3 regions of the Micromonospora sp. CV4 genome follow, and region 3 is predicted to be linked to each of the others. Evidence: riboswitches for the same ligand, from Rfam matches in the RefSeq annotation. Region 3 holds a riboswitch; each other region holds the start of a gene.

Region 1 (4,205 bases), on a different contig from region 3:
GCCTCGGGCGGAGTGAGTCGCTGTCCCGGCGACGCGAGCAACTCCTGCTCATCGAGCCCGTACGCGGCGGCGAGGGCCTGCCGCAGGCCAGGCAGGGCGTGGGCGCCGCCCCAGATCTGCGGAGCCCGGAGCACCGCAAGGACCAGGTTGACCCGGGGTTCACCGGTGGGCGCGTCGGCGAGGATGTGCAGCCCGTCGCGGATCTGCACGTCCTTGACCTCGCAGAGGTACCCGTCGAGGTGCAGCACGAAGTCGTCGAAGTCGTCGGCGTCCGGCATCGCGTCGGCGTGCAGGTCGTGGTGCAGCTCCGCGGCGCGTACGAGGTCCCAGATCTGCGCCCGCACGGTCGGCACCTTCGCCGGGTCGAGCGCCTGCACGGTGGCGTACTCGTCGAGCAGTTGCTCCAGCTTGGCCAGGTCGCCGTACGTCTCGGCGCGGGCCATCGGCGGCACCAGGTGGTCGATCACCACGGCGTGCGCCCGCCGCTTGGCCTGGGTGCCCTCACCGGGGTCGTTGACGATGAACGGGTAGACCAGCGGCAGGTCGCCGAGGACGGCGTCCGGGGCGCAGTCGGCGGCGAGACCGAGTCCCTTGCCGGGGAGCCATTCGAGGGTGCCGTGCTTGCCCAGGTGCACCACGGCGTCCGCGCCGAACCCACCGTCGGTGACCGGCGCGGCGAGCCAGCGGTACGCGGCCAGGTAGTGGTGACTCGGCGGCAGGTCCGGATCGTGGTAGATGGCGATCGGGTTCTCCCCGAAGCCACGCGGCGGCTGGATGAGCAGTACCACGTTGCCGAAGCGCAGCCCCGCGAGCACGATGTCCCCGCCGTCGGTGTACAGCTCGCCGGGGGGCTCGCCCCAGTGCGCGAGCATCCGCTCGCGCAGCTCGGCCGGGATCTGGTCGAACCACCGCCGGTACGTCCGCCCCGGTATCCGGGCCTCGGCCGCGGCCAGCTGCTCCGGGGTGAGCCACTCCACGTCGTGGCCGCCGGCGGCGATCAGCGCGTGGATCAGGGCGTCGCCGTCGTCGGGCACCGGCGCGTCGCCCAGGTGGTAGCCGGCGTCGGCGAGCGCCGCGAGCAGTCTTACCGCCGAGACCGGGGTGTCCAGCCCGACGGCGTTGCCGACCCGCGAGTGTTTGGTGGGGTACGAGCTGAGCACCACCGCGACCCGTTTGTCGGCGTTGGGCACGTACCGCAGCCGGGCGTGGCGTACCGCGATGCCGGCCACCCGGGCCGCGCGGTCGGCGTCGGCGGCGTAGACGGAGAGCCCGTCGGCGTCGATCCGCTTGAACGAGAACGGCACGGTGACGATCCGGCCGTCGAACTCGGGAATGGCCACCTGCATCGCGGCGTCCAACGGGGACAGTCCGGCGTCGCTGCCGGCCCACTGCTCGCGGGTGCTGGTCAGGCAGAGCGCCTGGATGATCGGCACGTCCAGGGCGGCCAGCACGCCGACGTCCCAGGCGTCCTCATCGCCGCCACCGGAGGCGTCCGCGGCGACCGCTCCACCGGCCGCGAGCACGGTGACCAGCAGGGCGTCGCAGCGGGCGAAGAGCCCGAGCGGGCCGGCGCCGGCGGTCAGCCCGCGCAGCGAGCCGCAGAAGATCGGCAGCGGGTTGCCGCCGGCCGCCCGCACCGCGTCGGCCAGCACGTCGACGAAGCCGGTGTTGCCGGCCAGGGCGTGCGCCCGGTAGAAGACGATGCCCACCGTTGGCCGGTCCGGCTCGGCCGGGTGGTCGCCGTGCACCCCGTACGCCGGGGTGGGCGCGGGCGGGGCGAAACCCTCGCCGGTGAGCAGCACCGTGTCGGAGAGGAACCGGGCCAGCTGGCCGAGGTTCTCCGGGCCACCCTCGACCAGGTACGCCAGCGCGTCGGTGACCACACCGGACGGCACGGTGGAGACGGCCATCAGCTCCGCGTCGGGCACCGCCTCGCCGCCGAGCACCACCGTCGGCAGGCCGGTGGCGAGCACCCGGGTGAGGCCGTCCGGCCACGCCTGCCGGCCCCCGAGCAGGCGTACGACGACGAGGTCCACCCCGTCGAGCAGGGCGGGCACCTCGTCGGCGGCGACCCGCGCGGGGTTGGCCAGGCGATAGTCGGCGCCACTGGCACGGGCGGCCAGCAGGTCGGTGTCGGCGGTGGAGAGCAGCAGGATGCGCACGGAAGGCTCCGGGAGGTGACGCCCCGACCGCCACGGGGGGCGGTCCGAACGAAGCGGGGTGGGTGCGGCGTCAGCGGATGCGACAGGCCGGCCCAGGTCACCGACGTGGGCGTCGGGACGCGGTCAGCGTGGCGACGCGCAGCTCAGCGGCGCCGGCGACCGGCGCGGCCGGCGCGGCCGCCGCGTTCGCCGCGCGAATCATGACGGTGCTCGTCGATGAAAGAGACGCCGTGCGTCATCGGGTCCTCCTCGGGTGTCCACGCCCTGGGGTACATCCCGACGGCCGAAGTATCCTGGCTTCCGGATCGACGCTCTCCCCCGGCCTTCCAACCGCAGAAGCACGGCCGTGGCGCACGAGGGGGGATCACTCCCCGGTGACAGTGGCGGGACCGCGTCGGATTCACACCGACTTCCTTCACTGCCGTCAGGCCGCGAATGCTGCCACACCGCCGCGCCGCCGGTCAACGCCGACCCAGCCCCCTCCCGGCAGGCACTCTCCATCGAGCTTCGCCGATTGTCGTCGTCGGAGACCCGCGCCTGACAATGCCCCGAGTCAATGCGGGACAGCCTTTGCTCTGCTTATCAATACGCGCCAGGCACAGGGAGTCACCGGTGCGTATAGGTACGCAGAGCAAAGGCTGTCCCGCACATACTCTGGCCTGCGGCGACCACCTGGCGGAGCGCTGGTACGCGGCCCCCTCGCCGAGGATGGGCGAACACGGCAGCAGTGTCCGCGATCAATCTCGGAGGTCGATCGCCATGATCGCCGCGCAGTTTCTCCACCTGGCGGGTCGGGTCTGACTCCGCCCCGGAGATCCCGACCCGGCGGCGCTCCAGGCCGACGTCGCCGTCGTCGTCGACGAACGCGGCAGTGTGATGATCGACGCCGGGAAGAGCCCCGCGCACGCCAGCGAGATCCAGACGGCGCTGGGGCGGACGAGTCTCAGCGGGCGTGGCGCTCCGGGTGGGCCCGGCTCCAGGCGCGCATCCGTTCCGGGTAGCCGGTGCGGGCCGCCTCGTACAGCGGCACCGCGTGCTTGCGCGCGATGGCGCCCGCCGCGCGGGGAGTGCCGGTCCGGCGGCGGATCCACTCGCCGTCGTGGGCGATCGCCACCACCGTGGTGTCGGTGGCGGTGGTCTCCGGCTCCAGGTAGAACTCCACCCCACGCCGGCTGGCGATGAACGCCTCGAGCGCGGCGAGGTCGTCCCGGGTCGCCTCCCGGTCCAGCTTCGTCGGGGTCGCCTCGGCGCCCCGGGCCCGCCGACTGAACCAGCCCATGCCCGACTCCTCTCCTCGACGCCCCTCCAGTGCACCACCGATTCCTGGCAATACGCTGCGCGCCAGGTGAGAGTGGGCTGACCGGGCCGCGGATGGAACCCGTGGCGCGTGGGCGGTGTCATGAAGGTGATCCAACCGGAGGTCCCCCTGGACGACGACGTGCTCGTCACCCGCGCTCGGGCTGGTGACCTGAAGGCGTACGACCTCCTGGTCGCCCGGCACACCGCGTCCGCGTACCGGACGGCGGTGCTGCTCGGCGCGGGCTCGGACTCCGAGGACGTCATCCAGGAGGCCTTCGTGAAGGGGTACCGCAAGCTCTCCCGCTTCCGGGGGGAGTCGTCGTTCCGCTCCTGGCTGCTGTCGATCGTCGCCAACGAGACCCGCAACCTGCACCGGTCGCGTACCCGCCGGGACGGCCTCGTCCTGCGCGCCGCGGCGGCGAACCCCACGTCGGAGATCGCCGAGGACGACGCGGTCGGCGCGGTCCTCGCCGGGGAGCGCCGCGCCGCGCTGGTGGAGGCCCTGCGGCAACTGCCGGAACGCGACCGTGAGGTGATCGTCTGCCGGTTTTTCCTCGATCTCAGCGAGGAGGAGACGGTGGCGACGTTGGGCTGGCCCCGGGGCACCGTGAAGTCGCGGACGTCCCGGGCACTGACGAAGCTCCGGGGCCTGCTCGACCGCGAGGAGGTCCGGCGTGGATGACCTCGAACGGGAGCTGCGCGGCCTCTCCGCCTGGCTGGAGACACCCGACGCGCCCGACGTTA
Region 2 (4,205 bases), on a different contig from region 3:
TCGGGGCTGTTGACGTGCTGGTAGAGGTTGAGCACGAGGTTGTTGGCGACGATGGTGTCGCCGGTGGCGAAGAACGCCACCAGCCGGCTGACCAGGTGCCGCTCGGCGGGCGAGAGCTTGTCGAGATCGGCGAGGTCGGCGTGCAGGTCGACCTCCTCGACGGTCCACGTGTTGCGGATGGCGTCGCGGAACCGGTCGAAGAAGTGCGGGTAGCGCATCGGGCGGAGGGTGAGGTCCATCCCGGGGTCGAGCAGCATGTGCGTGGTCCTCGTGTCGGTGGTGGCGTCGGCGGCGGCGGTCACTGGCAGGCCTCGCACGACTCGGGGTTCTCCAGGGAGCAGGCCAGCGCCTCGGCGTCGGCCGTGGACGGCGCGACGAGAGCGACGGCAGTGGGCGCGACGGTGGCCTGCTGGATCCGGGTGGCCGGGCGGGACCGCAGGTAGTAGGTCGTCTTCAGGCCGGCCTTCCAGGCGTACAGGTACATCGAGGAGAGCTTGCCGATGGTGGGCGAGGCCAGGAACAGGTTCAGCGACTGCGACTGGTCGATGAACGGCGCGCGGGCGGCGGCCAGGTCGATCAGCGCCCGCTGCGGCAGCTCCCACGCGGTGCGGAACAGCTCGCGCACGGCGGCCGGCAGCTCCGCGATGTCCTGCACCGACCCCTCGGCCCGCTTGATCGCCGACCGGACCCGCTCGGTCCACAGGCCGCGGGCCTTCAGCTCGCGTACCAGAGCGGTGTTGACCTGGAGGAACTCGCCCGACAGGGTCTCGCGCTTGAACAGGTTGGACACCTGCGGCTCGACGCACTCGTAACACCCGGCGATGGAGGCGATGGTGGCGGTCGGGGCGACCGCCACCAGCAGCGAGTTGCGCAGCCCGTGGGCGGCCACCCGCTCGCGCAACGCGGTCCACCGGGCGGTCTGCGTACCCTCGACACCCCACAGGTCCGGCTGCAACCGGCCCCGCGCGGCCCTGGTCTGCCCGTACGCCGGATGCGCGCCGAAGGGGCGGGCCAGGTCGGCGGAGGTCTCCAGGGCGGTCAGGTACAGCTCCTCGCTGACCCGGGTGGACAGCTCCCGCGCCGCCGGGGAGTCGAACGGCAGCCGCAGCGCGAAGAACACGTCCTGCAGGCCCATCAGCCCGAGCCCGACCGGCCGCCAGCGGGGGTTGCTCGCCGCCGCCTGCGCGGTCGGGTAGTAGTTGATGTCGATGACCCGGTCGAGGAACGTCACCGCGGTACGGACCGTGGCGCGCAGCCGCTGCCAGTCGATGCCGCCGTCGGTGAGGTGCGCCGCGAGGTTCACCGAGCCGAGGTTGCACACGGCCGTCTCGGCGTCGCTGGACACCTCGATGATCTCGGTGCAGAGGTTGGACAGGTGCACCACGTTGCCCGGTTCGGCGGTCTGGTTGCACAGCCGGTTGGCCGCGTCCTTGAAGGTCATCCACCCGTTGCCGGTCTGGGCCAGGGTGCGCATCATCTTGCCGTACAGCTCCCGCGCCGGGACCTGCCGCACGTAGCGGCCCTGCGCCTCGGCCGCCCGGTACGCGGCGTCGAACTCGTCGCCCCACAGGTCGGGCAGCTCCGGCACCTCGTGCGGGTCGAACAGCGACCACACCTCGTCGGCCTCGACCCGGCGCATGAACTCGTCGGGGATCCAGTTGGCCAGGTTCAGGTTGTGGGTGCGCCGGGCGTCCTCGCCGGTGTTGTCCCGCAGTTGCAGGAACTCCTCGACGTCCGGGTGCCACGGCTCCAGGTAGACGCAGGCGGCGCCCTTGCGCCGGCCACCCTGGTTGACCGCGGCGACGCTCGCGTCCAGCGTGCGCAGCCACGGCACGATCCCGTTGGACTGCCCGTTGGTGCCGCGGATCAGCGCCCCCCGGGACCGGACCCGGGAGTACGCGATGCCGATGCCGCCGGCGAACTTGGACAGGTTGGCGACCTGGGCGTACCGCGCGTAGATCGAGTCCAACTCGTCGCGCGGGGAGTCGACCAGGTAGCAGGAGGACATCTGGGTGTGCCGGGTGCCGGAGTTGAACAGCGTCGGCGAGCTGGGCAGGTAGGCCAGGCTGGACATCAGCCGGTAGAAGTCGATCGCCTCGTCGGGCGTACGGGACAGGCCGCAGGCCACCCGCAGCAGCCAGTACTGCGGCGTTTCCAGCACCAGCCGGCTGGTCGGGTGGCGCAGCAGGTACCGGTCGTACACCGTGCGCAGGCCGAAGTACTCGAACCGCCGGTCGCCGTTCGGGTCGACGGCGTCGTCCAGCGTCCGGGCGTGGGCGGCGACGAAGGCGGCGGTCTCGTCGCCGATCAGTCCCTCGGCCTGGCCGATCCGGATCGCCGCGCTGAACGAGGTGATGCCCTGCCGGCGCACCTCCTTGTCGACGTAACCGGCCAGCAGACGGGCGGCCAGGCGCGAGTACTGCGGCTCCTCGCCGATCATCTCGGCCGCGGTCTGGATGGACAGCCGGTCCAGCTCCGCCGTCGTCGCACCGTCGTAGAGGCCGCTGATCGTCCGGGTCGCCACCCGCAGCGGGTCGACGTCGGTCAGGTCGTCGGTCCACCGCTCGACCGCACGGACGATCTTGTTGACGTCCACCGGTTCGCTGGCGCCGTCGCGCTTGCGGACGTGCATCTGCGTGCGCCGCCGGCCCGGCTGGGCGGTGTCGCCGCCGGTCGGGACCACCTGGGTGACTGTCACCACTCACTCCTCGCGAGTTCGAGACCTGATGGCCCTCGGACGCGAGGAGACAGACACCGGCGGACGCCACGCCGGGCGTGGGTCAGGGGGCGTCGGCCGTCCCACGCGGCGTCGGACCGCCGCACACCCGGGTGCGGGTGCGCGGCGCGCTGGCAGGTCTTCGGACTCGTGGGCACGACCGGGATCGCCGGTCTCCTACTGGCCGTCGCTTCCCAGGCCGCGTGGCGGCCCAGTGCTGATGACGGCGGTCGTTCCCACTCACCGCTGCGGGGCAGTCCCGGATTTCCACCAGGTTCCCTCTTGCCTCGACCACTGCGGATGAGCGGCCGAACCAGCTGCGCTCGACACCATATATAGGGACGACCTCGTTTGTCACACCCCACATGTCGGGGTCGGGCGTGTCGCGATCGGTGGCGACGGCCGTCATCGATCCGGGCTGGCCGGCGAGTGGTCGGTGGCTTGCGCAGCGCAACACCACCGACGGCGCGGGCCGTACGCCCTGCCCGCTGTGGGCGGGCCCTGACCCGGCCCGCCCACAGCGGTGTCCGCTACCCGGTGACGGTGAAGGGCTGCGCGACCCTGGTCACCGAGATGGCACCCGTCAGCGCGACGCTGGTCGGGCCGACCTTCGCCGCCCCGGGGACGCTGACCGTCGCGCCGGCGATGACGCCATCACCGTTCGCGCGCACCGTGCGGACCGCGAGGCCGTCACCGAAGCTGACCGTGACCTCCTCGTTCGGAGCGAAGCCGGCGCCGTCGACCGTGATCGACGTGCCCCGCGGTCCCGACGTGCTCGTCAACGCCGCCTGCGGTTCGTAGGTCGGCTTCTCCACCTTGTCGGTCACCTGGACGGTGGCCGTCGCCGGCGTCCGGGAGGACGCGCCGGTGGCGGTGACGGAGTACCGGCCGGGCGGCACGTCACCGGACGTCGCGACGGAGGCTCGTACCGCTCCCGCCGCCGAGGCCGCGACCGTGACGGTCCGCGCCGGACTGGTGCCGAGAGTCACCGTCACCCGCTCACCGGCCGCGAACCCGCTGCCGTTGACGGCGACCGCGTCACCGCTGGTGACAGTGGCGGACGACGACACCTCGATCGCCGGCTGAGACCCGCCACGCGCCACGGTCACCGTGAAGGTCGCGGTGCTGCTCGACACCGTGTCCCAGGCGGTGACGTGCACCGTGTAGGTGCCCTCCTGCGCGTAGGTGTGCCGTCCACTCAGCGCACCGTCCGAGCCGACCGTGACGTCGTCCGGAACCGTGCCGTCGCCCCACTGCACCCGGGCGCGGTAGCCCGTCGTGCCGGGAACGCCTCCGCGCACCGACCCGAGGGCGGCCGTGAGGACCTGACCGGCGTTGGCCGTCTGGTTGGCCGGTGCGGTGGTCACCAGCGCGGGGGCCGGTGTGCCGTCGTTCGCGATGGCGAACACGTGGATCCGGCCCGCCGAGCCGGGGTCGCCGGTCTGCGTCGGCAGGGTCACCGAGACCAGCGTCTTGCCCGCCGGGATCT
Region 3 (4,205 bases):
ACGTACGACTCGTGTGCACGGGCGGAGCGGATCTTCGGGGTGACACGCGCGACCGTGGTGACCCAGGCCTTCCACCTGCCCCGCGCCGTGGCTCTGTGCCGGCGCCTCGGCATCGACGCCAACGGCGTCGGCGACGAGACCATGAAGCGGTACGCCCGGCCGTGGCGGGTCAGCTCCACCCGCGAGTACGGTGCCTGCCTGAAGGCGGCCCTGGACCTGCTCTCCGGCCGTGACCCGGCCCATCTCGGCCGCCGCGAGACCGGCGTCGACGACGCTCTCCGGACCGGCTGACGACGACCGGCTGATGACGATCTGCTGACGACGACAGGTGTCCCGGCCCACTCGGACGCGGCGGCTGCGAGCCGGTGTCCGCGTCAGCGGTGCCGGGGCGCGGCGGCGCTGTCGCGTTCGATGAGGTCGGTGGCGAGTTCGACGCGCGGGCTCTCGATCGTCTCGCCGGCGGCGAGGCGCAGCACGGTACGCGCGGCCAGCATGCCCATCTTGGCCAGAGGTTGGCGAACCGTGGTCAGCGGCGGGGAGCACCACTGGACCTCGGGCAGATCGTCGAAGCCGACCACGCTGATGTCGCCGGGCACCCGTAGGCCACGTTTGCGGACCGCCTCGTAGACGCCGAGCGCCATCTGGTCGCTGGCGGCGAAGATGGCGGTGGGCGGGTCGGGCAGGGACAGCAGCTGCGTACCGGCGGTGTAGCCGGCCTCGTGGTAGAAGTTGCCGGGGCGGATCAGGGCGTCGTCGAGGGCGATGCCGGCGGCGGCGAGAGCGGCGCGGTAGCCGTCCAACCGGGCCCGGCTGCACATCAGGTGCGGTGGACCGGCGATGAAGCCGATGCGTCGGTGGCCGAGGCCGAGCAGGTACTGGTTGGCGCTCAGGCTGCCCGCCCAGTTGGTGGCGCCGATGGTGGGCGCCGCCCGTGGGTCCACGCCGGCGGGGTCGACGATGACCACTGGCAGGTGGAGCCGGCTCAGCTCGGCCTGGAGCGGCGGATTCACCATCGAGGTCACGAAGATGACCCCGTCGGTGGAGCGGGTGCGCATGTTGTCGAGCCACTGTTTGGCCGAGGAGATGCGCCAGTGGATGGCCGAGACGACGGTGCCGACGCCGCTGCTCAGGGCGACGTCCTCGACGCCGCGGATGATCTCCACCGCCCATGGGCTGTCGAGGTCGTTGAAGACCAGGTCGATCAGGGCGGCGTCGGTCCGCTTCGGCGACGAGCGACGGCGGTAGCCGTGCCGGGTCAGCAGTTCCTCGACCCGTTCCCGGGTCTGCGGCGCGACGTCGGAGCGGCCGTTGATGACCCGGGACACCGTGGGTACGGAGACACCGGCCAGCCGCGCGATCATCGCGATGGTGACGTTTCGTCCGATGTCGGAGCCCACGTCCGGCCTCCCTGACTGGTGATCGCGCCCTCGGCGTCACGGCGCATGACGATGGGTGGAAGCTCCGGAACTTTCGATGCCTGACCGATAATGTCGATCGATGGCCGGGACGTTACGAGTTGTTTCCATACTGGTCAAGGCCTTTGCCGCATCCCGAATGGAACCGATCATGGGGTCCTGCTTTCGGAAGGCATCGGCACGTGGACCGAAATTTTCACGCCCACGGCGTGACCTGGGTCGGTCCGCGGCCGGCGGTCGCACGACTCACCTGATGCCGTGCGTCACAAGGGGCGTGGTTGACCGGCCGGATCGGCGCCGATACCGTCGATCCACTATCTGCGGCGACGCGAGGGAAGCCGGTGTGAATCCGGCGCGGTCGCGCCACTGTGAGCGGTCCCCACGGGGTCCGCGAGCCAGGACACTCGGTTGTCCGCAGCCTTGCGATGGGGACGCGTCATCCCCGAGGAGGTTTGCGTATCATGTCCAGCTCCACGTCCAGCCAGCCGTTGGTGCAGCCCGCTGGCAACGTCCGTCTGCTGTGGACGGCCCTGGCCACCGTCGCCGTGCTTCTCCTGCTGGCCTATCTTGTCGCCTTCGACCAGGGGGCGGTCTCCCGTAGCGGGATGTACCTGCACGAGCTGATGCACGACGGTCGGCACCTGCTGGGTGTCCCGTGCCACTGACCACCACCACCGCACCACGGTTCGTCACCGTTCTCGTCCGCGGACTGCTCGCCGGCCTGGTCGCCGGCCTCCTCGCCGGAACGTTCGCCTATGTGGCCGGCGAACCACACGTCGACGCGGCCATCGCGATCGAGGACGCGGCGGCACACGCCGATCCCACCGCCGGTGGGCACCATCACGATGACGCGCTGGTCAGCAGGGACGGGCAGCGTGGCGGTCTGTTCCTGGCCACCAGCCTGTTCGGCGCGGCGATGGGTGGCCTGCTGGCCACCGCGTACGTTCTGCTCTGCCGTCGGCGGCGGGCGTACGACGACGGCCGGTCGGGTCTGCTGCTGGCCGGCGCCGCGCTGCTCGGCGTGGTGATCGTGCCGTTCGTCAAGTACCCGGCGAATCCACCGGCGGTCGGCGACCCGGCCACCATCGACCAGCGCACCGGCACCTACCTGCTGATGGTGGCACTCGGCCTGGTGGCGGTGTGGGCCGGCTCGCTGGGTTACCGGTCGGTCGGCGGCGCGGCGCCACTGTGGCTCCGCGCCGGGGCCGCCGTCGGCGGGTTCCTGCTGGTGACCGGTGTGGCCTACGTCGTGCTGCCGTCCTTCCAGGAGGTCCCGGACGACTTCCCCGCGACCCTGCTGTGGGACTTCCGGCTCGCCTCGCTCGGCACCCAGGTGGTGCTCTGGACGGGGATCGGGCTGCTGTTCGCGGCCCTGATGAACCAGGACGGGCGCCGCAGGGCCGCCACCGCAGCCCCGAGCACGTGACCACCACCCGCCTGCGGCTGGTCGCGCACGGGCACACGGCCGCGCTGCGGCGGGCGACGTTCGGCGGGGGAAACGAGAGCCTGGACGAGGGTGGTCGACGCGCCGCCCTCGCCCGGGCCTCCGCTGGGCGGGACCGGCGGGGCGGCAACGCGGTCTGCCTGTCCAGTCCCGCGCCGGCGGCCATCGAGACCGCGTACGCCCTCGGGCTGACGCCGAGCGCCGAGGCGGCGCTGGCCGACTGCGACCACGGCCACTGGACCGGACGGTCGCTGGAGGCGGTCGGCGCCGAACAGCCTCGGGCGCTGCAAGCATGGCTGTCCGAGGTGGACGCGGCGCCGCACGGGGGCGAGTCGATCGTGGCACTCCGGGACCGGGTCGGCCGCTGGCTGGACGCGCAGCGGGGGCGCGGCGAGCGGATCATCGCCGTCACCCATCCGATCGTGATCCGGGTCGCGGTCGTTCACGCCCTCGACCTGCCGTTGGCGACGTTCCGGCAGCTGGATGTCGAGCCTTTGGCGATGGTCCGGCTCACCGGTCACGGGGCACGGTGGCAGCTACGGCTGAGCGCACCGCGGGCCGACTGAGACGGGCACCGGTCAGGGCGCCTCCCGGCGGGCCGCGGGTCCCCGGGCCAACGACGGCGTGACGCGGGCCCGACCGGCCCGGCGCGGCCCCGATCCGGCGGGTCGGAGCCGGCCACGGGCGACCAGTTCGACGGTGAGGACGACAGCGACGGCCTCGACGGCGAGGAGTCCGACGAGCACGACCAACTGCGTCACACCGGCGGCGAGGGGGCTCGCCCCACCGAGCAGCACCCCGACGAACGCACCCGGAAGGGTCACCAGGCCCACCGTCCGTGTCTGGTCGAGTGCCGGGACCAGCGCCTGCCCGGCCGCCGGACGGCACACCAGCAGCACGGCGTCCCGGGGCAGCAGGCCCAGGGCCAGGCCGGCCTCCACCTCACCGCGCCGGCTGGTCAGCTCGTCCAGCGCACGGCGACCGGCCAGCGAGGTGGCGGTCATCGCCCCGCCGATCAGGATCCCCGCGACCGGAATGATCGCGATGCCACGCGGCGGCACGGGTCTCGCTCGGCTCGGCCACTCCCCCGGCGCGGGGTTGTCGAGGGGCCCTGGCGTCGCCGTCGAACCTCCGGCCAGCGAGACCGGGACGTCGCCGCTCGACGGCGACGCGCAGGAGGCGTCGACGCGCGTACCGGAGGTGCAGCCCGCGGCGGCGGTCGCGGGCGGCCGACCCCTCGCTCAGCGTGAGTAGTACTCGACGACGAGCTGCTCGTCACAGACCACCGGAACCTCCGGCCGCAGCGGGACCCGGGTCAGGCGAGCGGTCAGGCCGGTCAGGCTGAC

Evidence for each region. A riboswitch is a leader RNA that binds a small molecule or an ion and turns the genes downstream of it on or off. The one in region 3 is predicted to bind cobalamin.
Region 1: it holds a riboswitch for cobalamin, as region 3 does, so the genes downstream of both, cobN (cobaltochelatase subunit CobN) here and EAD98_RS10205 (CbtB-domain containing protein) in region 3, are expected to answer to the same signal.
Region 2: it holds a riboswitch for cobalamin, as region 3 does, so the genes downstream of both, EAD98_RS07605 (ribonucleoside-diphosphate reductase subunit alpha) here and EAD98_RS10205 (CbtB-domain containing protein) in region 3, are expected to answer to the same signal.

The regions. Positions count from the first base shown of each region.
Region 1 covers NZ_RCVI01000402.1:3,698-7,902, forward strand. The annotation lists gene cobN (cobaltochelatase subunit CobN) at 1-2,162, opposite strand, end outside; cobalamin riboswitch at 2,449-2,578, opposite strand; gene EAD98_RS27370 (hypothetical protein) at 3,106-3,441, opposite strand; gene EAD98_RS27375 (RNA polymerase sigma factor) at 3,568-4,143, shown strand; gene EAD98_RS27380 (hypothetical protein) at 4,136-4,205, shown strand, end outside.
Region 2 covers NZ_RCVI01000204.1:25,052-29,256, forward strand. The annotation lists gene EAD98_RS07600 (ribonucleotide-diphosphate reductase subunit beta) at 1-257, opposite strand, end outside; gene EAD98_RS07605 (ribonucleoside-diphosphate reductase subunit alpha) at 299-2,632, opposite strand; cobalamin riboswitch at 2,832-3,049, opposite strand; gene EAD98_RS07610 (GH92 family glycosyl hydrolase) at 3,247-4,205, opposite strand, start outside.
Region 3 covers NZ_RCVI01000226.1:47,493-51,697, forward strand. The annotation lists gene EAD98_RS10195 (vancomycin high temperature exclusion protein) at 1-291, shown strand, start outside; gene EAD98_RS10200 (LacI family DNA-binding transcriptional regulator) at 375-1,397, opposite strand; cobalamin riboswitch at 1,697-1,843, shown strand; gene EAD98_RS10205 (CbtB-domain containing protein) at 1,877-2,080, shown strand; gene EAD98_RS10210 (CbtA family protein) at 2,071-2,841, shown strand; gene EAD98_RS10215 (histidine phosphatase family protein) at 2,838-3,425, shown strand; gene EAD98_RS10220 (ABC transporter permease) at 3,438-3,920, opposite strand; gene rpsD (30S ribosomal protein S4) at 4,101-4,205, opposite strand, start outside.